DNA from 4 places in the Halobacillus sp. ABH2_015 genome. Region 4 is predicted to be linked to each of the others. Evidence: riboswitches for the same ligand, from Rfam matches in the RefSeq annotation. Region 4 holds a riboswitch; each other region holds the start of a gene.

What was found. A riboswitch is a leader RNA that binds a small molecule or an ion and turns the genes downstream of it on or off. The one in region 4 is predicted to bind S-adenosylmethionine.
Region 1: another riboswitch for S-adenosylmethionine. It lies ahead of ACXAD6_RS13615 (methionine ABC transporter ATP-binding protein); the one in region 4 lies ahead of ACXAD6_RS15360 (acetyl-CoA C-acyltransferase).
Region 2: another riboswitch for S-adenosylmethionine. It lies ahead of ACXAD6_RS16715 (O-acetylhomoserine aminocarboxypropyltransferase/cysteine synthase family protein); the one in region 4 lies ahead of ACXAD6_RS15360 (acetyl-CoA C-acyltransferase).
Region 3: another riboswitch for S-adenosylmethionine. It lies ahead of ACXAD6_RS00190 (PLP-dependent aspartate aminotransferase family protein); the one in region 4 lies ahead of ACXAD6_RS15360 (acetyl-CoA C-acyltransferase).

What each region holds. Positions count from the first base shown of each region.
Region 1 covers NZ_JBSWUG010000002.1:2,565,555-2,571,037, reverse strand. Annotated here, with positions in the region: gene gcvH (glycine cleavage system protein GcvH) at 1-291, shown strand, start outside; gene ACXAD6_RS13630 (toprim domain-containing protein) at 420-767, shown strand; gene ACXAD6_RS13625 (thioredoxin family protein) at 777-1,085, shown strand; gene ACXAD6_RS13620 (TlpA family protein disulfide reductase) at 1,218-1,637, opposite strand; SAM riboswitch class I at 1,736-1,836, shown strand; SAM riboswitch class I at 2,001-2,114, shown strand; gene ACXAD6_RS13615 (methionine ABC transporter ATP-binding protein) at 2,193-3,218, shown strand; gene ACXAD6_RS13610 (methionine ABC transporter permease) at 3,211-3,879, shown strand; gene ACXAD6_RS13605 (MetQ/NlpA family ABC transporter substrate-binding protein) at 3,903-4,745, shown strand; gene ACXAD6_RS13600 (carboxymuconolactone decarboxylase family protein) at 4,812-5,177, shown strand; gene ACXAD6_RS13595 (YuzK family famiily protein) at 5,392-5,483, shown strand, end outside.
Region 2 covers NZ_JBSWUG010000002.1:3,213,814-3,219,296, forward strand. Annotated here, with positions in the region: gene ACXAD6_RS16695 (NAD(P)/FAD-dependent oxidoreductase) at 1-630, opposite strand, end outside; gene ACXAD6_RS16700 (hypothetical protein) at 682-1,137, opposite strand; gene ACXAD6_RS16705 (FAD-dependent monooxygenase) at 1,179-2,396, opposite strand; gene ACXAD6_RS16710 (DUF2188 domain-containing protein) at 2,517-2,714, opposite strand; SAM riboswitch class I at 2,858-2,966, shown strand; gene ACXAD6_RS16715 (O-acetylhomoserine aminocarboxypropyltransferase/cysteine synthase family protein) at 3,076-4,776, shown strand; gene metX (homoserine O-acetyltransferase MetX) at 4,800-5,483, shown strand, end outside.
Region 3 covers NZ_JBSWUG010000002.1:23,250-28,732, forward strand. Annotated here, with positions in the region: gene ACXAD6_RS00170 (hypothetical protein) at 1-145, opposite strand, end outside; gene ACXAD6_RS00175 (hypothetical protein) at 249-431, opposite strand; gene ACXAD6_RS00180 (NUDIX hydrolase) at 542-1,141, shown strand; gene ACXAD6_RS00185 (trans-sulfuration enzyme family protein) at 1,200-2,345, shown strand; SAM riboswitch class I at 2,422-2,530, shown strand; gene ACXAD6_RS00190 (PLP-dependent aspartate aminotransferase family protein) at 2,664-4,442, shown strand; gene ACXAD6_RS00195 (aliphatic sulfonate ABC transporter substrate-binding protein) at 4,463-5,446, shown strand; gene ACXAD6_RS00200 (ABC transporter permease) at 5,459-5,483, shown strand, end outside.
Region 4 covers NZ_JBSWUG010000002.1:2,927,780-2,933,262, reverse strand. Annotated here, with positions in the region: gene ACXAD6_RS15370 (thiolase family protein) at 1-7, opposite strand, end outside; gene ACXAD6_RS15365 (acetoacetate--CoA ligase) at 7-1,950, opposite strand; gene ACXAD6_RS15360 (acetyl-CoA C-acyltransferase) at 1,971-3,125, opposite strand; SAM riboswitch class I at 3,197-3,304, opposite strand; SAM riboswitch class I at 3,372-3,476, opposite strand; gene ACXAD6_RS15355 (lactonase family protein) at 3,880-4,923, shown strand; gene ACXAD6_RS15350 (TcaA NTF2-like domain-containing protein) at 5,117-5,483, shown strand, end outside.

The sequences.
Region 1 (5,483 bases), 360 kb from region 4:
CAATCTGAACTTGGCGACATCGTTTTTGTTGAGCTTCCTGAAGTGGGAGAAGAACTAAAAACAGACGAGCCTTTCGGAAGTGTGGAATCTGTAAAAACCGTTTCCGAATTATATGCACCGATCAGCGGTAAAGTTGTAGAAGTGAATGAAGATTTGGAAGACAGCCCTGAGTTTGTGAATGAGTCTCCTTATGATAAAGCCTGGATGGTTGTTGTTGAACCAAGCGATTCTTCAGAAGTTGAGCAGCTGATGTCTTCTGAAGAATATGAAGCGATGATTGATGAAGATTAATCAAAACAAGTAAGCCCGTTGTACAGGCAGGACTGATGATTCCTTGTCTGACATGATCGTGCTTGATCTTAATCATGTTCAGACCATGCCATATGGCATGGTCTGTTTCTATATAGTAGGTGATGAAGATGGATGGAGAACGGATTTTGATTGTTGAAGGGATTACAGATAAGAAGAAATTGAACAAAGTACTGGATGAGAAAATCGAAATCATCTGTACCCATGGGACGCTCGGTATTGAGCGAATGGAAGAAATGATCTTTGAACATAACCTGGATGAACGATCGGTCTATATCCTTGTGGATGAAGATGATTCCGGTTTTAAACTACGGAAGATGCTGACAGAGGAACTTCCGCACGCAGAGCATATTTATATTGATAAAGCCTTTAGAGAAGTGGCGGCTACTCCCGAGCCGGAACTCGCCCGTGCCCTGTTAAGCCGTCATTTCAGCGTGAAGTCGATGTATTTAATTTAGGAGGAAGCTTTGCAGAATTTAATACAAAATGAGGCAGCCTGGGTGCTGTCCTCGGATGAAAAAACGATGACATTTATTCACAGCCCTTTTTGCGGGACGTGCCACCTTGCCCGCAAGATGCTGATAACTTTGGAAGAGATGTATAAAAAAACACTATTCTCGGAAATGAACGCCTCTCTGCATCCTGCATTGATGGAACAATATCGAGTGGAAAGTGTTCCATGCCTCTTGATTACCCATAAAGGAGAAGTTCTTGAAAAGGTCTATGCTTTTCAATCCGTCCCACACATGTATGAAAAGATCATTCCCTATCTATAACCCGCCTTTATTCCCCGGGAAATGACAAGATAAAAACGGTAAAAAACCCGTCCTGCATAGGCAGGGCGGGTTTTATTCATCGGCCGTATGACCAGTGATAAGCGGGTGGTAGGCCTTCCGCTGTTTTGATGATTAAACAATTTCCCCCAGGGACTGGACGATATCGAGAAAGGAAGCTTTATCACCGAACGATTCGTGGACCCTGCCTTCCTGATCTATGATAATAGTGGAAGGGACGCCCTTGCAGCCGAACGTATCGTATAAGCTTCGCCAATCATCAATCAAGGTAGGCTGGTTAAGAAATTTTTCAGCATATTCCTTTCCGGCATCAGGGCTGCGTTCACGACCGGGAACGTTAATCGTAACCAGCTCCACTTTTTCTTTGTCCATCGTTTCAAAGAGCTGCTCTTTTTTAGGTAAGTCTCTCCCGCAGTCAGGACACCAGGATGCCCAGAAAGTCAGGACGATCACCTTTCCGAAATGGTCGCTCAGACGATAGGTGGAGGGCTGATTTATATAAGAAAGCTCAAATTGAGGAGCACGTTCCTTCATGATTTCATCTCCTTACTGTAAAAATATACCTGATTATTATCTTTGACGTCCGTATAGACTCCATGCTAACATAACATATAATTTCACAGCGACATCATAACTTATCCAGAGTGGTGGAGGGACTGGCCCTTTGAAACCCGGCAACCGGCAAAAGCACGGTGCTAAATCCTGCGGAGCGTAAAGCTTTGATAGATGAGATCCACTAAAGTCTCTTCTATTTTAGGAGAGACTTTTTTGCATATCCAGATGTTCTTCTTTTCTGAAAAGTAGCTCATTTATGTTGACACGCTGGTGGCAGAGTGCTAAAATCCACTTTGTAGTTATGAAATGAATTAAAGCAGTAATAATTTAATAAGCTAAAATCTCTTATCCAGAGTGGCGGAGGGACTGGCCCTACGATGCCCGGCAACCAGCAGGTGTAACCGACCTGTCAAGGTGCCAAATCCTGCAGAGCATAACAGCTCTGACAGATGAGAGAACAGAAGATACATTGTTATTGAAACGCCATTCTGTTCTCGAACAGAATGGCGTTTTTTGAATGGGAGGGAACACATCATGATTACAATCAAGGATCTTTCTAAAGTTTTTCAAACGAAGGATCGGGAAGTGAAAGCTGTTGATGGCTTAAGCCTTACAATAAATAAAGGGGAAATCTACGGTGTCATTGGTTATAGTGGAGCGGGTAAAAGTACTTTTATCCGGCTGTTGAACCGACTGGAGGATCCAACAGAGGGCAGCATCCACGTCGGTGATCAGGATTTAACGGGCCTCAGTAAGAATAAACTGCGTATCGCCCGCCAGGATATCGGAATGATTTTTCAGCACTTCAACCTGCTTTGGTCCAGAACGGTTTATGATAACATCGCTTTTCCGTTGGAAATTGCCGGTGTACCAAAGGAAGAACGGAGCAAAAGAGTGAACGAACTGATCGATCTGGTCGGTTTATCCGGCAGAGGAAACTCCTACCCATCCCAGTTGAGTGGTGGACAGAAACAGCGTGTAGGAATTGCCAGGGCGCTGGCCAACAACCCGAAAGTCCTCCTTTGTGATGAAGCGACATCCGCTCTGGATCCGGAAACGACAGACTCCATATTGGATCTTCTTGTAGACATCAATGAAAAACTCGGACTGACCATAGTTTTGATTACTCACGAAATGCATGTCATTCGTAAGATCTGTCATCAGGTGGCAGTCATGGAGCAGGGGAAAATCGTTGAAAAGGGAGATGTTCTGGACGTATTTCTTCATCCAGATCAGCCAGTGACGAAGAAATTCGTCGATCAGGTGATGGGTGATCAGGAAAAAGAGCACTCTCTGAAATTGATCAAAGATAAGTACCAGTCCGGAAAAATTGTCCGGCTGCATTTTGTAGGAGAGAGTACCAACCAAGCGCTGATCAGTGAGGTCTCCAGGAAGTTCGTCCTGGATGTGAATATTCTTCACGGGAAGATCACGCAGACGCAAAAAGGAGCTTACGGAACGATGTTTGTTCAGTTTGAAGGAGACGATGAGGAAGCAGCCCGGGCAATCGAATATATACGCTCGACTTCTGTGGAAGTGGAGGTGAACCCGGATGCTTAATGGATTACTGCCAAACGTACGCATGGAAGACATGATTACAGCAACAAATGAAACGTTGTATATGACTCTGATTTCCGTAGCCGGCACATTTATCCTCGGGATTCTGCTCGGCCTGCTGCTTTATTTATCTGGTCCGGGAGGGCTCTGGCAGAACAAAGTGGTCAATGCAGTGACAGCTTCTGTCGTAAACATTTTCCGTGCCATTCCTTTTATTATATTGATCCTGCTTCTGTTCCCGTTTACAGACTTCTTGATTGGAACGATCCGCGGTCCGAACGCAGCCCTTCCGGCGTTAATTATCGGAGGAGCTCCGTTTTACGCGAGACTTGTTGAGATTGCATTGAAGGAAGTGGAAAAAGGTGTCGTAGAGGCAGCGAAGGCGATGGGGGCTAAATCATCAACGATCATCTTCAAAGTCCTGCTGCCTGAATCCATGCCTGCCCTTATTTCAGGAATTACGGTGACCGCCATTGCACTGATTGGTTATACCGCCGTGGCGGGTGCGATTGGTGCCGGTGGTCTTGGAGACTTTGCTTATTTCTACGGTTTCCAGCGTAGTAATTTTGATGTGGTCTTCATTTGCACGGTGCTTATCATTATTATTGTGTTTATTTTCCAATTCATCGGTGATTATGCTTCCCGTAAATTGGACAAAAGATAAAAAACAAAAGGGAGAGATTATTCATGAAAAAAATCTGGACAACAGCGGTTGCGCTGTTATTCGTTCTTGTTCTTGCCGCCTGCGGTTCTTCTGAGGAAGATTCCTCCAGCGGTGAAGGAAATACGGAAATTACAGTAGGAGCAACAAGTGTTCCTCACGCTGAAGTTCTTGAAGAAGCAAAGCCGCTTCTTGAAGAAGAAGGGATCACGTTAAATATCGAGGAATACCAGGATTACATCCTTCCAAACCAGGATTTGGCCGAAGGACGTATTGATGCAAACTATTTCCAGACGATTCCTTATATGGAACTTCAAGAGCAGGATAATGATGATTACGATTTTGCCAATCTCGGCGGGATTCACATTGAGCCGATCGGTGTGTACTCCCAAAAGTATGACAACCTTGAAGACGTAGAAGAAGGTACCGAGTTCGTCATGAGCCGTTCTGTATCCACCCACGGCCGTGTATTGACACTTCTTGAAAAAGAAGGGTTGATCAAACTGGATGAGAGTGTAGAAAAAGTGGATGCCACGGTCAATGATATTGTCGAGAACCCTAAAAACCTTCAGTTTGATACCGGCGTGGACGCAGCCGGCCTTCCTGAAGTGTACAACAAAGAGGAAGAAGTCCTTGTAGCGATTAACACGAACTACGCGATTGAAGCGGACCTTGTACCAAAAGATGATGCGATCATCCTTGAAGGGACAAACTCCCCTTATGTGAACGTCATCGCTGCTCAAAGCAAAGACGAGGACAACGAGGCACTGAACACGCTAGTGGAAGTCCTTCGTTCTGAAGACATTCAAACTTTTATTGAAGAGGAATACGAAGGAGCAGTTATCCCTGTTTCCGACGATTCTGAATAACGGATAAAATAAGTGACTGCGGTTTATACTAACCGCAGTCACTTATTATTTATGGGAGGTTTTAACATGCAGGATCAGAATATGACGTGGACGCAGACATATTTACATGATTATAAAGAAGGAATGGGTGTCTTTGCGGAACACATGCCTGAAGTCGCCCACCAGTTCAGTCAATTTTCCCAGGAATGTTTTAAAGCCGGAGAGCTTTCACAAAAAGACAAGCAGCTGATGGCTCTCGGAATCAGTATCGTGGCCCAGGATGAATACTGTATGATCTACCACACCAAAGGCTGTGTCGATCAGGGAGCTTCGGAAAGAGAGATCATGGAAGCTTGTGGAGTCGCCGCAGCTTTTGGAGGCGGAGCAGCTCTCAGTCAAGCTGTTACCCTTGTCCAGGACGCCTACAGTGATTTAACGAACAACGTTAACTAATTGAATTATTAGAAAATTAAAGAAAAACAAATGTATTAAATGGAAATGCAATTATTAAACGCTTACATCGGTCCGCGGGTCCGCATATGAATGAAAATGCGGTTTCAGAAGATTTTATACAGGGTAAAGGTTTGTGGTAACCTAAATTGTGTAAATAATCTGAAAGGGTTGATTCGTTATTAATGACCATCTGCAGTTGAATTTCACCGCTGAAATGGAAAAGGCAATGCATCAGGCTCACAATACGAGTTATGCGGAGTACAGCCGTAGACTGGACACTCGGCTGGAAGTAGAACAAAAGCGTCA
Region 2 (5,483 bases), 290 kb from region 4:
ATGATCGACAATCCGTTCCACACCTTCAGGAAGGTCTTGATCCAAATGGCCGTGCTCAGGAAGTTCTGTAGGCTTGTTGAATTCAAACAATCCCACATACGTTGGCTCAAACAGGATCCCTTTCAATTGTTTTCTCACAGGTTCAGGCATGCTCATGGTACTGTTTCTGAAGAGCTCCAGAACCTGGGGCACAGGCATCGTCAAATACAGACTGTCCGTCTGCCATTCAGAACCGTCTGCACTGTAGACCCTGTATCCCCCGTCATTTTCTAATAATTTCTCGATCTTTGTTTCCAATAAAGTGGGGATACCCTCAGCAAGCTGCTTGGCAAAAGCATTCATTCCGTCTACAGCCGTGTACCGCGGGTGGTCGTCACCGAACCATTCCTTTACCCATCCGGCCTCCACCCAGTGCTGGACTTCTTCTTCAAGTTCTTCTGTACGGACCGTGAAAAACTGGGCCCCGTGGTCCGCTCTGCCGCCCGCAATCCGGCGGGTGGCGAGGCGTCCCCCGACACTTTTCCCTTTATCGACAAGCATGATATTTGTACGTCCCTGCTTCATCAAACGGCGCGCGGCTGTTATTCCTGCAAGGCCTGCACCGATAATCGTCACTTCATAATGTTCCATCCTTGACCCTCCCCTTCTCTTGGGCTTCCTTTGCAGAAAACCCCATTCATCCTATATTTTTTCGACTTCAAGAACTTCATCAAGAATCGGATAAACCGCCTCGACTCCTTCTTCTGCCACCAAACAGGCGACACCGAGAGGCGTTTCCCAGAAAGTCTCAGGAATGGCCGGATTCTTCAAGCCGGCCGGCTGATACAACGAACGGTAAATCCGGTTCAAGTGATCCCTCGTTTCTTCTGCTTCCCTCGGTTTTTCTCCACGGGCGACCAAAAAGACCCAGCGCATCGACTGAAAAAGATTATCGCCCGGCATAAACGTGTATTCTTTAAAAAACTTCAATTGTTTTTCAGCTTTTTCTGTCAGACCTGTTTCCACAGCAAGATCGTCAAGATGGCCATGCAGATGGCGGTACACCATTTGGAAGATTCTTCTTTTTTCGTCCTGCATCACTTTATCTGTATAAATTTCCTGCAGCTTTTCGAAAGCTGATGTTTTCGACCATTCCATCTTCTCATCACCTCTCTTAACCATTTCGCCTTCAAAGGAAGTTAATCCTTCCTGAAACCGAAGGAGGAAGCTTCCCCTTCCACCGATTGATAAAAAAGAGGGAAATCCTTGGTGTCTTCTTTCAAATGCCGTCCCATATGAGGCATCAGCTTATTCCACGCCATAGGGTTGGCGGCGATGGTTTGAAACAATGCCATTTCGTTGTCTGTCCACTTCCGGAGCGATTGAATATAATCCAATGTCAGCTGAAATCCCGGCAGCAGCTGTTCATCCCTTCGACTCTGAAAACGATCCAGGGCTGTTTTCCAATCCACCCCTTCATCCATCTGCTGAAAAGCATCGGCCAGCAGAAAGGACTGTAGAAACGCATCATTGATTCCAAGCCCCGTACTTGGATCTTTACTGTGACCAGCATCTCCAAGGAGGACCCAGCCCTCTCCATAAGCATTCCTGAAAAAGTTCGGCATTCCGGGGGTTCCGATAATCTTTCCCTGCAGAACTGCCCCTTCCATCCTTTTCTTCATTCCGTAAAATTGATTAAACGTTTGTTCAAATGTATCCTGCGGCGCTTTCATCATGTCCGTAAATTCCCCAGGGTGGATTTCAATACCGAGACAATCCCGGTTTTCCTCCATTGGAAATACAAAGCCGATTCGTCCTTCATGCAGGAAAATCTCCGTTACAGGTTCGCTTAACGGCTCCACGCCTGTGTAATAACCGTATAAGACCGGACGGAGAGGCTTCGTTTCCCGATACTTCTCTGCTTCCGTCCAGGCAGCGATGTTCGAGTTCTTTCCATCCGCTCCGGCCACCCACGCTGCACAGGCCTCCCACGCTTCCCCTTCTGTTTCAAGGTGAAGCCCGGCAACGCGCCCGTCCTCCCTGATCAAACCTCTTGCTGACGTACGCGGCATAAAAGTGACGGAACTCAACGCCTCGGCCTGCTCGATCAGAAGAGGGTCCAGGACATCTCGTTTAGGTATAATCGTATAATCCGCTCTCGGTCCTTCTATAAAACTTTGGCCGATATACGTCCGCATCCGGCTCACTTTTCTCAAACCGGTCTTCTCCAGTTTATGAAGGATGCCCAGTTCCTCAAGGAAGCGGGTATGGGACATAAAGTGAGTAGACAGTGTGTCACTCGGAAACGCGGCTTTATCGATCAACAGGACACGCTTCCCCATTTTCCCGAGCAGGACAGCCAGACTTGCCCCAGCTGCCCGGGCTCCTGTAATGATCACGTCATATGTATGATTCATTCCGGTCCTTCCTTTCTTTCTCAACCTGTGTCCCATCATAATCGGTTTCACGCAAAAAAACTACAGCCACAGGAAAACAAGCATAGGAAGCCATAAAAAAATCCCCTGGACGGGGATTTTTTAAAAGGTACGCTCTTCTTCAACTTCGTGATTCTGGTCAAGGATGTACAAGCGGCTCGGTTTGTTCTGTTTCGCGATTTCTTCCGCTTTTTCTACAGCTGTATCACGCTCATCAAATAAATCTGTCGGAGCTACGTCCTCAATTTTTACGAACCATCCGGTTACATCTTTATTTGGTACTACACTATATTCCTTCATGAAAACATCTCCTTCAACATAGACTTAATTATCCATTCCCGCCCTATTATAGATTTAAACACCCTTGTTTCAAGCTGGGAATTGACAAGAGAGCTGGACCCCTTTATAATTTCAAACAAGTCAGATAAATTAAATATTGAAAACTCTTATCGTGAGCGGCAGAGGGACTAGGCCCTGAGACGCCCGGCAACCTTCAAGGAAAACTTGAAAAGGTGCTACATCCTACAGATCAGATGATCTGAAAGATAAGGGGAGGTAAGCATACATAAAAGCCCTCTTCTTACTTACAGAAGAGGGTTTTTCTTTTTCCCTCTACACCGAGGATCAGGATGTCCTGGAAATCATAAGGAGGAATGAAACAATGACCAATTCAAATCATGTATACGGTGATGAAACACAGCTGCTTCACGGTGGACAGGAAGCTGATCCAGCAACAGGATCGCGTGCTGTTCCCATCTATCAGACAACGTCATATGTATTTAATGATACCGATCATGCCCAGAACCTATTCGCCCTGGCCGAACCAGGGAACATCTATTCCAGAATCACAAACCCGACGGTCGATGTATTTGAGCAGCGTGTTGCCCTTCTGGAAGACGGTGCCGCTGCTGTCGCTACAGCTTCCGGGATGGCGGCAATCACGATGGCCGTCCTGAACGTTGCCGGAGCCGGAGATACCATCCTCACTTCCTCCAACTTGTACGGAGGTACGTATAACTTATTCGTCCACACCCTTCCCCGCTATGGTGTGAACGTTGTTTTCGTAGATGGGAACGATCCTAATGCCTTTGAGGAAGCTGTTACACCTGAAACGAAAGCGATTTTTGCTGAAACCATCGGGAACCCAAGCCTGAATGTGCTGGACTTTGAAGCGGTAGCGGATATTGCCCACGCCCATCACATTCCCTTGATTGTCGACAACACCTTCGCCACCCCTTATGTATGCAAACCGATCGCCTGGGGAGCCGATATCGTTGTCCACTCCGCAACGAAGTGGATCGGGGGCCATGGTACAGCTATCGGCGGTATTGTCGTAGACAGCGGGCGTTTTGACTGGAATCACGAAAAATTCCCGGGTTTTACTGAGCCTGATGAAAGCTACAACGGCATCCGCTTCGGTATTGATGCTGGACCTGCCGGCTATGCGGTTAAGCTCCGTGTTCAGATTTTGAGAGATATCGGCGCCTGCCTGAGCCCCCAGAACGCCTTCCTGCTCCTGCAGGGACTTGAAACGCTTCACCTGAGAATCGAAAAGCATGCAGAACAGGCCTATGAGATTGCTGCATACCTGCAGAATCATGAAGGGGTGGATTGGGTGAATTACCCTGGACTGCAGGATCACCCTACTCATGACCTTGCCCGAAAGTATTTGAAAGGCGGAGCCGGATCCATGGTTGTCTTCGGAATCAAAGGGGGACGCGAAGCCGGTCGTAAATTGATCGATCACTCCACACTCTGGTCCCACGTAGCTAATGTGGGTGATGCGAAATCATTGATCATCCATCCGGCATCCACCACCCATCAGCAGTTGAATGAGGAGAACTTGAAAAAGTCCGGTGTTTCCGAAGAACTTGTCCGCTTGTCGGTTGGTCTGGAATCTGTGACTGATCTTATACAGGACTTGGATCAAGCCATAGAAAAGGCCAATGGATACAGCCGCCCTTATAAGGAACAGCCTCATCCAGCGGAGACCGTTCTCCGTTCCTCTCTCGACCGGTCCAATGGGAACATCCGCCGGAAAACGATCGGCGTCATTCCTGATCAGCCGGGAGGCCTGCAGGAGGAAGCCTCCAAGTTGGAGCGGTTCGGTTTTGATGTGACTACTTTTTCAAAGGTGGAAGACATTCTGGAACAGAACGATCCAGCTTTCGATATTCTTTACTTTGAAACCCTTGGAGAAAACCAAACGGATCTGGCCCAGTCGGCGAATCCATCGGTCATCTGGTCCAAAACTGCTTCTTCCCTGAAAAATGAACAAATCCTATCCGGTGCGAGCCTTTACGAGACGATCGTTTCGATCCGCTCAGGACACCACTTATCTCAAACACTCGTCACTGTATAATGGCCAGAAAGGAGAATGAAAGCATGTCTTTAAAAAACCCCGCCAGCCAGACAGCAGCTTTGGAAACGATTGAACTGGGACCCTTCCATTTCGAATCCGGCGGACGGCTGGAATCTGTCGAACTGGCTTACGAACGCACCGGCCCGTCTCATGCTCCCGTCATTGTCGTCTGCCACGCTTTAACCGGGAACCAGGCAGCTGTGGGTACGGAAGAGCAGCCCGGCTGGTGGGCAGGATTAATCGGGGAGGGGGAGCCAATCGACACCTCCCTGTTCCAAGTGATTACTTTCAATGTTCTGGGAGGTTGTCACGGGTCTACAGGTCCCGCCAGTATGAATCCGGATACAGGCAGACCATTCCGTCAGCATTTCCCTAAAGTGACCATCCGGGATATGGTCCGTGCCCAGTATGAGGCTTTAAAAAAGATGGGCATTCATCAGGTCAAAGCTGTTGCGGGAGGATCGCTTGGAGGTATGCAGGCGTATGAGTGGGGGCTCCTCTACCCTGACTTTATGGAGAAGCTGCTGATTATGGCTGCCACCCCCTACTTAAGTGATTACGGCATCGCCTTCAATCATATCGGGGCGAAAGCCATTAAAAACGATCCTTTTTTCCAAGACGGGAACTACACGACGAATGAGTCCCTGCAGGGGTTTGAAATTGCGCGGATGACCGGCATGGTGACTTACAGAAGCCCTGCTCTTTTT
Region 3 (5,483 bases), 2.9 Mb from region 4:
TGGCTTTTCTATGTAAGGAACCGTCTTCTTCGTGAACCAATTTGGAGGAGTCTTGAGAACCTGTATAAATGTATGTACCTCCTGCAAAAAGGGTCAGGACAGCGCCAATGATGAGCCACTTCCATTTTCCTATGTTTTCCCCCATGGTGAATTCACCCTTTCATCATGCTTGTCACGCTCCCTTCTATACTAACAGAATTTTCTATATTTTTGAGAGGTCATAAAAATAACCCGCGGATAAACGCAGGTCATTTTTCGTCATCGGAGTAATGGTGGAGCAGGGAGTCTCCTTCCGAATGGTTATGATCTTCCTGTAAGGCTTGCGGGGGTTCGTGGGAGAAAGCCTGATTGAATTTTGCTGACCGGTTAAAAGCTTCTGCCGCCTCATTCGATCGTTCGACACGGGCGCGGCGTGTTTTCTTTTCGCTCATCGTTCCACCTCCTTTTGTTTAAGATTTCCTCCTTGCTGTTAAATTAAACTTCTGGATATCATAGATCGTAATCACAGAAAGATCCGTATATAGGGAGAGGGGCTTAAGAGATGGAGGAAATGCTGGATATTTTTAATGAAAAGGAAGAAAAAACGGGTGTCAAGGTCCGCGGGGAGGTTCACAGAGATGGAGACTGGCACGAAACGTTTCACTGCTGGTTTGTAAAGAAAGTCGATACAAAGTGGCATGTGCTGATGCAGAAAAGGGCCTTTGATAAAGAAGATTATCCCGGCTTATATGATATAACGGCCGCCGGACACATCGAAGCAGGAGAGGGATTGATGAAAGGGGGACTGCGCGAAATTCAGGAAGAATTGGGGCTGTCACTGGAACGTTCTGCTTTAACACCGGCAGGATATGTGAAGGAGGAATTGATTGGGAAAGACAAGGTGGACCGGGAAATCTGCCGGTTGTTTTTCTATCATTGGCCTGGCGGGGATATGCCGGTGGGAGTTGAAGTGGCTGACGTTCTTGCCATCCCTCTGGATCAGTTATCCTTCTTAATGACGGGAGAGAGGGAAGTGGCTGCAGGTGTTTCGATTTGCACCGGGGAATCAGAAACTATGAAGGCGGAATCATTTGTTCCTCATACCCCTGCCTATCAAAGCCAGTTGCTGAAGGCTTTGTCTGAATATGTCGAAAAACTTTGACAATAACACCTCTCCATCGATATAATTTTTGATTAAGTGATCAGAAAGGAGTCGACGAATGACACACCCAAGCTTTGAAACAAAAATTGTCCACCATAAACAGGATCAATCACAGGTGCATAACAGCAAGACGACACCGATTTATCAGACATCCGCCTTTACCTTCAAGGACCTGGACCATCTGGAAAGTTACTATGAAGGGGAAAGTCCATACTTATATACAAGAGAAAAAAATCCGAATACCGATGAACTTGCGGGAACGGTTGCTGAGCTCGAAGGTGCTCCATCTGGAGTCGCTTCCTCCTCAGGAATGTCAGCCATCCTTGCAGGCATTCTGGCGGCTGTTGAACCCGGAGGCCATATTGTAGCCGCAGAAGATGTGTATGGAGGTACGCACAAACTCCTGACTAAAGAACTGCCATCCTTCGGAATCGACGTCACCATGGTATCCTTTAACAATTTGGACGAGGTGGAGAAATCCATCCAGCCTCATACCCATCTGCTTTATACGGAATCGATTTCCAACCCGTTCCTACGCGTGGAAGACTTGAAAGGTCTGAGCAGTCTCGCTCAAAAACACGGCATAAAGACGATGGTGGATAATACATTCGCCACCCCCTATCTTGTCCAGCCCTATCAGTATGGAGTGGACCTTGTTGTGCACAGTGCAACGAAATACATAGGCGGTCATAGTGATGTCACGTGCGGCGTCCTTGCCGGTTCGGAAGCATTGATTTCCAAAGCAGCCCAGAAAATCGTGACTCTTGGAGCAAATTTAAGTCCGTTTGAAGCTTGGTTGACCCAGAGAGGGGCCAAAACCCTTGCACTCCGGATGAAACAACAGTCTGCGAATGCAAAAAGTGTTGCAGAGGCACTTCGGGAGCATAGTGGGGTTAAAAAGGTGTTTTATCCTGAATACGTATCTGAACGTGGTCATGGAGCGATTGTTACCATCGAGCTCAATGAGAGCGTGGATGTGGAAGCCTTTTTCAAATCTCTTGGATGGATCAAAATTGCACCGACACTCGCTGGTGTCCAGACAACTGTGTCCTACCCTGTCCGTACGTCACACAGGGCTCTGTCAGAAACAGAACGTGAAAAAATCGGAGTGAACGATTACGTCATCCGCTTATCCATAGGAATTGAGAGCGATGAAGATATCATTCATCAGCTGAAAAGAACCATTGACGCTTCAATAAAATAAAAATTCAGAATGTTATTGACATTGATGCAGATGGTCAGCTATAATTCACATCATAATCAAAATTAAATAACTAGTACTCTTATTAAGAGCGGCTGAGGGAATAGGCCCTGTGAAGCCCGGCAACCTTCAAACATCGGTTTGAAAAGGTGCCAAGTCCTACAGATCATGGATCTGGTAGATAAGAGGAGGATAACAGTACGTTCAGCCCTCTTCTTATATGGAAGAGGGCTTTTTGCATGGATATAGACGCTGTAAGGACCACTTTCTTTTTAAAACTGATTAAAATGATGAGAATAATAAACTTTAGGAGGACATACAATGACCAACTCTTTTGAAGGCTACGATATTGATACCATTTCTCTGCACGGTGGACAGTCACCAGATCCTACGACCGGTTCAAGGGCCGTTCCGATTTACCAGACCACATCCTATGTGTTTCATGATACCGATCACGCCCAGAGCCTTTTTGCCCTCGATGAACCGGGGAATATTTACTCCCGGCTCGGAAATCCGACGGTGGACGTATTCGAAAAACGCATGGCTCTTCTGGAAGGCGGAGTAGCCTCGGTAGCGACGGCTTCAGGCATGTCCGCCATTGCCCTGGCCATTTTGAATGTAGCTGGTGCAGGAGATGAAGTCGTGGCAGCATCCAATTTATACGGCGGAACTTATAATTTATTCGCCAACACTTTACCGCGGTATGGCATTAATGTTCATTTTGTTGACCCGGTCGATCCGGACAATTTCAGACAGGCCATCAATGAGAATACGAAGGCTGTATTCGCTGAGACCATCGGCAACCCGAGTCTTCACGTGCTTGATTTTGAGAAAGTGTCCGCTATTGCCCACGAAAATAAAATCCCGCTGATTGTAGATAACACGTTTGCCACACCTTACACGTGCCGTCCGATTGAACACGGAGCTGACATTGTCGTCCATTCGGCCACGAAATGGATTGGTGGCCATGGAACAGCTATCGGCGGCGTCGTTGTCGACGGCGGGCAGTTTGACTGGGGCAATGGAAAGTTCCCTGTTTTCACAGAGCCGGATCCGAGCTACAACGGGATCGTTTATACAGCCGATTTCGGCACGCTCGCCTACATTACAAAACTCAGGGTCCAGCTGCTTCGTGACTTTGGCTCCTGCCTCAGTCCGCAGAACGCTTTCCTTCTGCTCCAGGGACTTGAAACGCTACATCTGCGGGTGGAACGTCATTCAGATAATGCCCGGGAAGTGGCTGAATACTTGGCGGAACACCCCGATGTGGAGTGGGTTTCCTACCCCGGCTTGAAAAACCATCCGGCCCATGAACTGGCCAATCAATATTTAGAGGGCGGCTATGGTTCCATTGTCGTATTTGGAATCAAAGGAGGCAGAGAAGCTGGGAGTCAGGTGATCAACAACATCTCGTTGTGGTCCCATGTCGCCAATGTCGGCGATGCGAAATCTCTGATCATCCACCCGGCGTCCACGACCCACCAGCAGCTTTCTGTTGAAGAGCTTGCGGCGACCGGAGTGACGGAAGAGCTGATTCGTCTTTCCATCGGACTCGAATCCAGCAAGGATTTAATCAATGACCTGGATCGGGCCATTGCCAAGGCAACAGGCAATGATTCCGGAAAGCGGGCAATCACAGAGAATGATGAAGGAGTCATCAAGTGGGCGCTCAGCTCTGCGAAGATTACAGAAGGAGGAGAAACACGTCCGAAACGCCTGGCTGTCGTCGGTCTCAGTGGAAAGCCTTCCCGTCCGAGTCACCGACTCGCAAGAAAAATGCAGCGGCTCGGGTATCAGATCGTCCCGGTGAACCCTCGGGAGGAGGAGGTGCTTGGCGAGAAAGCTTACCCGGATTTGAGATCGATCCCATTCAGCATCGACGTCGTCCAGGTGTTCCGCAGCCCTGAGGCCGCCATTGAGATTGCCCGGGAAGCAGCGGACATCCAGCCTGGTGTGTTCTGGCTCCAGGAAGGGGTCATTTCTCCAAAAGCAGCGGAAATCGCCAGTGAAGCAGGTCTGGAAGTTGTCCATAACCGTTGTACCTACAAAGAAGCACAGCGGCTGCGCGGAAGCATAGATACGTACGCATGCGAAATTTAAGTAGGGGAAGGGGTAAAAAGATGAATTGGAAAAAAGTCATAGCTGTCCTCAGTGCAGCGGCCGCCATCGGGCTTGCCGGTTGTTCAAGTAATGCCGAAGGTCAGGAGGATCAGCCGGATAAGGTAACCCTTGATTATGCCTACTACTCTCCAACCAGTCTGGTCTTGAAAGAAAAGGGATGGGCCGAGGAAGCGTTTGAAGAACAGGGCATCGAAGTGGAATGGGTGCTCAGCCAGGGAAGCAACAAGGCGCTTGAGTTTTTGAATTCAAGCAGCGTTGATTTTGGTTCTACAGCCGGAGCAGCCGCGTTGATGGCTAAAGCGAATAATGCTCCTGTAGAATCCGTCTATCTCTATTCCAAGCCGGAATGGACGGCTTTAGTCACGAATCCGGATTCTGGCATATCTACTGTAGAGGATTTAAAAGGGAAGAAAGTCGCCGCCACGCTTGGAACCGACCCTTATATTTTTCTTGTTCGTGCTTTAAAGGACCATGGACTGAGTGTGGATGATATTGAGCTTGTCAATCTGCAGCATCCCGAAGGGGCTTCTGCCTTGAACTCCGGCAATGTCGATGCATGGGCAGGGCTTGATCCCCACATGGCACGTAATGAACTGGAAGCAGGGGCAGAGTTGTTTTACCGTAAGCCTGAATTCAATACGTACGGAACGTTGAACGTCCGCTCTGCGTTTGCGGATGACCATCCTGACGTCGTCAAAGATGTGATTAAAGCCTACGAAAAAGCGCGGGAGTGGACGATAGAACACCCGGATGAAGCCGCTGAAATTCTGGCCGAGGAAGCCAACCTCGATCTTGAGGTAGCGAAGAAAAGCCTGGATCGCAACGACCTGTCAGATCCTGTTCCGGGAGCTGCTTTAAAAGAAACGATTCAAGGAGCCGGCACGGTCCTTCAGGAAGAAGAAGTGATCAAACCGGATGTGGATATTGATCAGTTGACGGAAGATCTTGTCCGGCCGGAATTTGCAGAAGAAGTGAGTGAATAAGGAGGTCCAACGATGTCCAGTCGTACAGAAGCTGCTG
Region 4 (5,483 bases):
TGGTCATTACACGAACGTCCTTTCTAAGAGCTGGCGGAACGCCTGCAGACTGGATGGGTTGCGCAGAGAAGCTTCATTCTTCACTTCTTCTCCCAACGCGGCTGTTTTCGCTGCTCCTTCGACTCTTTTTCCATTGATGGTATGGGGGATCTCCTCCACTTGATAAATCCGCTTCGGAACGTGGCGTGGAGAAGCCTTCTTCCTGATCTGTCCGCGGATGTCTTTCGCCAGGTCTTCTGTCAGCTTTTCAGTCACGATGCAGAGGACGATTTCTTCATCATGATCCTTCGGTAATCCGAATACGACGCTGTCTTGAATGGCCTTGATATGATCCACGACCCCGTAGATTTCTGCCGTCCCGATCCGGACGCCGCCGGGATTCAAGGTCGTATCCGCCCGTCCGTAAATGATGAAGGACTGATCGATTGTTTGTTCAGCTAAGTCCCCGTGTGTCCAAATCCCCGGCCGCTTGGAGAAGTAGCTCTTCCTGTAGCGTTCTTCGCCGCCTTCACCGAAGAAGGTGAGCGGCATGCTTGGGAATGGTTTCGTACACACAAGGTCGCCTTTTTCTTCGTAAACCGATGCGCCGCGCTCATCCAAGACATCCACCGCCATCCCTAACGCTTTGCAGGCGATTTCGCCCTGCTTCAGAGGATGGACCGGAGAGCCCATCACGAAACAGCCGATGATTTCCGTTCCGCCGGAAATGGAAGCGAGGAACAGATCCTCTTTAATGGTTTGATAGATCCAGGTGTACTGCTCGGGTGCCAGGGGAGCCCCGCACGACTGCACACTTTTCAAGGAGTGAAGCGAATGACTGCTTTTCAAATCCACTTCTTCTTTCATCAGTGTGTCTAAATATTTCGGGCTTGTGCCGAAATGGGTGATGCCGGCTTCATCCGCAATGTCCCACAAATGGGTGAGGGATTCCTTTCTTACGGGAGAGCCGTCATACAACAGGATGGCGGCTTCACTGGCGAGTCCGGAAACGAGCCACGGATACATCATCCAGGCGGTGTTGGTGTACCAGAACAACACATCATCCTGCTGAACATCACAGTGGAGCTGGTGTTCTTTTACATGCTGCAGAAGAGTGCCTCCGACAGAATGGACGATCGCTTTCGGAAGCCCCGTCGTTCCGGATGTATATAAAATATACAGGGGATGGTTGAAGGCAACGGGTTGGAACACAGGCTCTTCGGCTTCATTGCGGCAAAGCTCGTCCCAGGATAGAGTCGGGATGCCTTCAATTGACGTTTCTCCTCCGAACGTGACGACCGCGGATAGTCCTTCCAGGTGCTTGGTCGTCTGTTTGATTTTATCTTCGATATCGAAGGGCTTCTGCTTATATTGATAGGAGAGTGCCGCGATCAATACTTTCGGTTTCACCTGACCAATGCGGTCGACGATTCCTTTTGTTCCGAAGTCCGGGGAGCAGGATGTCCAGGTGGCGCCTAGTGATGTCGTAGCAAGCAGAGCGACGAGTCCCTGGATATCGTTCGTCGTGATGCCGGCGACACAGTCACCTTCCTGGACACCCAATTGTTTGAACCCTTCCTGGGCTTTGGCCACGGATTGTTTCAGTTCCTGCAGCGTGATGCTTCGGGTGAGTCCTTCCTCATTCGCTTCATAAGCCGCGATCCGGTCAAGCGACCCGCGCAGCAGGTTTTCAGCGAAATTCAAGCGGGCGTCCGGAAACCATGCACTATCCGGCATCGAAGGACCGGGAACAAACACACGGTCTCCCTTTTCTCCGATGATCCCTGCGTAATCCCATACGGCCGACCAAAACTCGGAAAGGTGGGAAACGGACCAGCGGTGGAAACGTTCATAAGGGAAGAGCGCCTGGTTGGTATAGTTAGCAAAAGCTTTGATATGCGACTGTTCGATGCGTTCGTTTGATGGTTCCCACAGGTAAGGGGAACGCTGAGCTGTAATGGGTGTATTCATGGGACTTGTCTCCTTTCGAATTATGAATGGGGAACGTCGATCAACAGGGCCATCCCCTGGCCGCCACCGCCGCAAAGGGAAGCGATGCCTTTCCCTCCGCCGCGTCGTTTCAGTTCATGGGCAAGCGTCAGAACGAGCCGGAAGCCTGTCCCGCCTAAAGGGTGGCCGAGAGCGATCGCACCGCCGTTCACATTGACGCGGTCATAATCAATTCCGAGTTCCCGGCAGCTGGCAATCACGACACTGGCAAAGGCTTCATTGATTTCAAACAAATCGATATCGTCCGTGGTCAGCTGATGTTTGTCTAACAGCTTCTGAATGGCCTGTGATGGCTTCGTTTGTAAACTCGGATCCGGTCCGGCAATCTCTGACCAGTCGATGATTTCCGCCAGTGGCTGTTGGCCGAGGGCTTCCGCTTTTTCCTTCGTGGTAACGATCCCAACGCTCGCGCCGTCCGTCATTTGAGAGGCATTGCCTGCGGTGATCGTGCCTTCGCGTGAAAAGGCGGGAGAGAGATTTGATAATTTTTCGGCTGTCGTCCCTTTACGGATGCCTTCATCTTCTGCGAGTCGTTCAGTAAAAGGAGCGATTTCCGGCTCCAGCCAGCCATTTTCCTGAGCGTCCGCTGCCCGCTGCTGGGAAAGGGCGGCGTATTCATCTTGTTCCTCCCGGCTGATGTCGAAGGAGCGGTTTTTCTCATCGGTGAGAGCTCCCATCGATACATCGCTCAAGGCGCACCATAACCCGTCGTTCAGTAAGGTGTCCTTCAGCAGGCTGTGACCAAGTCCGGAGGAAGCTCGGACAGGAGCGGTATGAGGAGCATTCGTCATCGAGTCGAATCCGCCGACGATATACAGCTCCCCTTCCTTCAATTGCAGCCTCCGGGAGGCGTCGGTAACTGTAGCGATGCCTCCCAAACAGACATTGTTCAGTGTGATAGCGGGTGTAGCGATATCCACCCCCGCTTGATAAGCGGCCTGTCTCGCAGGATTTTGGCCTCCTCCCGCCTGAATCACCTGGGCGAGGAGCACGCCATCTGCTTTTTTCGCGGCTGGGTTTCTCTCTAATAGAGCGCTCAGCGCATGAGACCCAAGTTCTGCTGCGGATTTCTTTTTCAAAGCCCCTTTCCACTTACCGAAGGGGGTGCGGATGCCGTCTAGAAGTACTGTCGTCATTTATGGAACAACTCCTGTTTTTAAAATAGTAAGAGCCCTCTTCACAAAAATAAGAAGAGGGCTCTCGGCTCTTCTTATCTTCCAGGATTGTCTCCTGCAGGAATTAGCACCTTTTCAAGCTGTTGCTTGCTGGTTGCCGGGCGTCAACGGGCCAGTCCCTCTGCCTCTCTGGATAAGAAATCGGTATTCAATTGGAAACTATAAAACCTCTCTATCAAAGATAGAGAGGTTAGAGATTGTAAGCATCTCTTATCTTCCTGAGCATTCACTCAGTAGGATTTGGCACCTTGCTATCAATATAGCGGTTGCCGGGTTTCACAGGGCCAGTCCCTCCACCTCTCTGGATAAGATGTTCTTCCTTTATTTGGTTAAGTGCCATGTTAGCAGGGGAAAGGATAGGTGTCAATGGATTTGATAGAAAAGTTAGAAAATTCATTTTGTTCTGTGACTGGTGGTGAACGTGTGAACCGCTTTAACATTAGGGCTTGCCGATTCTTTCAATTATGCGGGGCACTTCACGAGAAAAATGAAGGCATCTATCAATTCGTCCATCATCCATTCTCCGATGGTTCCTGCGGCTACATAACGTTTCACTGATTAGATGATACCTTACAGGTAGAGCTGCTTTTAGATTTATGAGCAGAGATTTTAATAACTTTCGATATTCATAAATGGATAATGATTCAGCCTCTTTTGTCTTTATGAGATAATGGGTATGGTAATTACTGATACTATTCAATAAAGGAGTTTTACTATGCCGGAATATGTTGGTTACATCGGTACGTACACCAAACAGGAAAGTAAAGGCGTCTATCAGTTCACCCTGGATACAGACGCTAAGGAACTGAAAAATATTCAGCTGGCTGCAGAATTGCAGAACCCTACGTACGTCACCGTGAGTGATGATCAAAAGAATCTTTACGCGGTTTCCAAAGACGGGGAAAACGGCGGTGTCACGTCCTTTTCTATCAATGCAGAAACGGGAGAACTCACAAAATTAAACGCTCAGACAGCTGCGGGCTCTCCGCCGTGTCACGTGAGCGTGGATCATTTGAATAACAATGTTGTCACGGCTAACTATCATACAAAAGAAGTGGTCTCCTACCTGACCAATGAAGATGGATCGTTGAATCCTGCAGTTTCAATCGTGGAGCATGAAGGTACCGGCCCTCATGAGCGTCAGGAAAAGCCGCACATGCACTATGCAGGCTTTACCCCTGATGAAAAATACGTGATAGCGATTGACCTTGGCAGCGATCGTGTTATTACTTACGCCGTAGACAATGGCGAGTTGAGCCAGGTGCAGGTGTTCAACACGAAACCGGGTTCCGGTCCGCGTCACATTACTTTCCACCCGAACAAAAAGTATGCCTACGTGATGACGGAGCTCAGCTCAGAAGTGCTTGTCCTTCATTATGATGAAAAGGACGGCAGCTTCACCGAGCAGCAGGCCATTGCCGCAATCCCTAAGGACTTTGATGAAACCAATGATGGCAGTGCCATTCATATTTCTTCAGATGGACAGTTTGTTTATGCCGGCAACCGCGGGCATAATTCCATCGCTGTTTATGAAGTTAACCAGGATACAGGGAAACTTACTTTTGTAGAGTGGACCTCGACAGAAGGGAACTGGCCGCGTGATTTCGTGATGGATCCTTCCGAGGAGTTCCTGATTGCGACGAACCAGAAGTCCAATACGATGACGTTGTTCGAGCGGGACAAATCAACCGGCAGGCTGACGCTTGTTCAGTCCGATGTATTCGTACCCGAGCCGGTCTGCGTGAAGTTTATAAAGTAAATAGACAAATAGGAAGAAGAGGGCGTCCCATGGAGGGATGTCCTCTTCTTTTTTATGGAAAAAGGGACAGTCATACACCCCCGGCCGTTTGAGTATAGTTAATTACTCCCCATTATATGGAACTAAATCAGGGGAAGGGAGGAAGGTACATAGCAGGCGGGGAAACACCTTCAAGGGCGAGGGAGGTCGCTGGATGGAAGTATGTAAACACTGCGGTCATGAGATGGGCGGGGAAGAAACCTTTTGTACCGAATGTGGTGCACCCAAGGATGCTCCGCTGACCCGGTCGGGAGCAAAAGCGCCAAGACCACCGATACCGCGGAAAAAGAAAATCACGCTGATCTCGATAGGGGCGGTTTTTGTTGTGCTGCTGACCGCTCATTTGATTTTGTCATCGATGCTTGACCCGACGACGAAGATCCGGGCGATGGATCGTGCGGTCACGAATAATGATGCGGGAGCTTTTGTAAGTGAGTTGTCCCTGGATGAAAAAGCATGGCTGAATGAAAAGGAATACCTGCAGTATATGAAGGAAAATGATTGGGAGACCATCCGTGAAC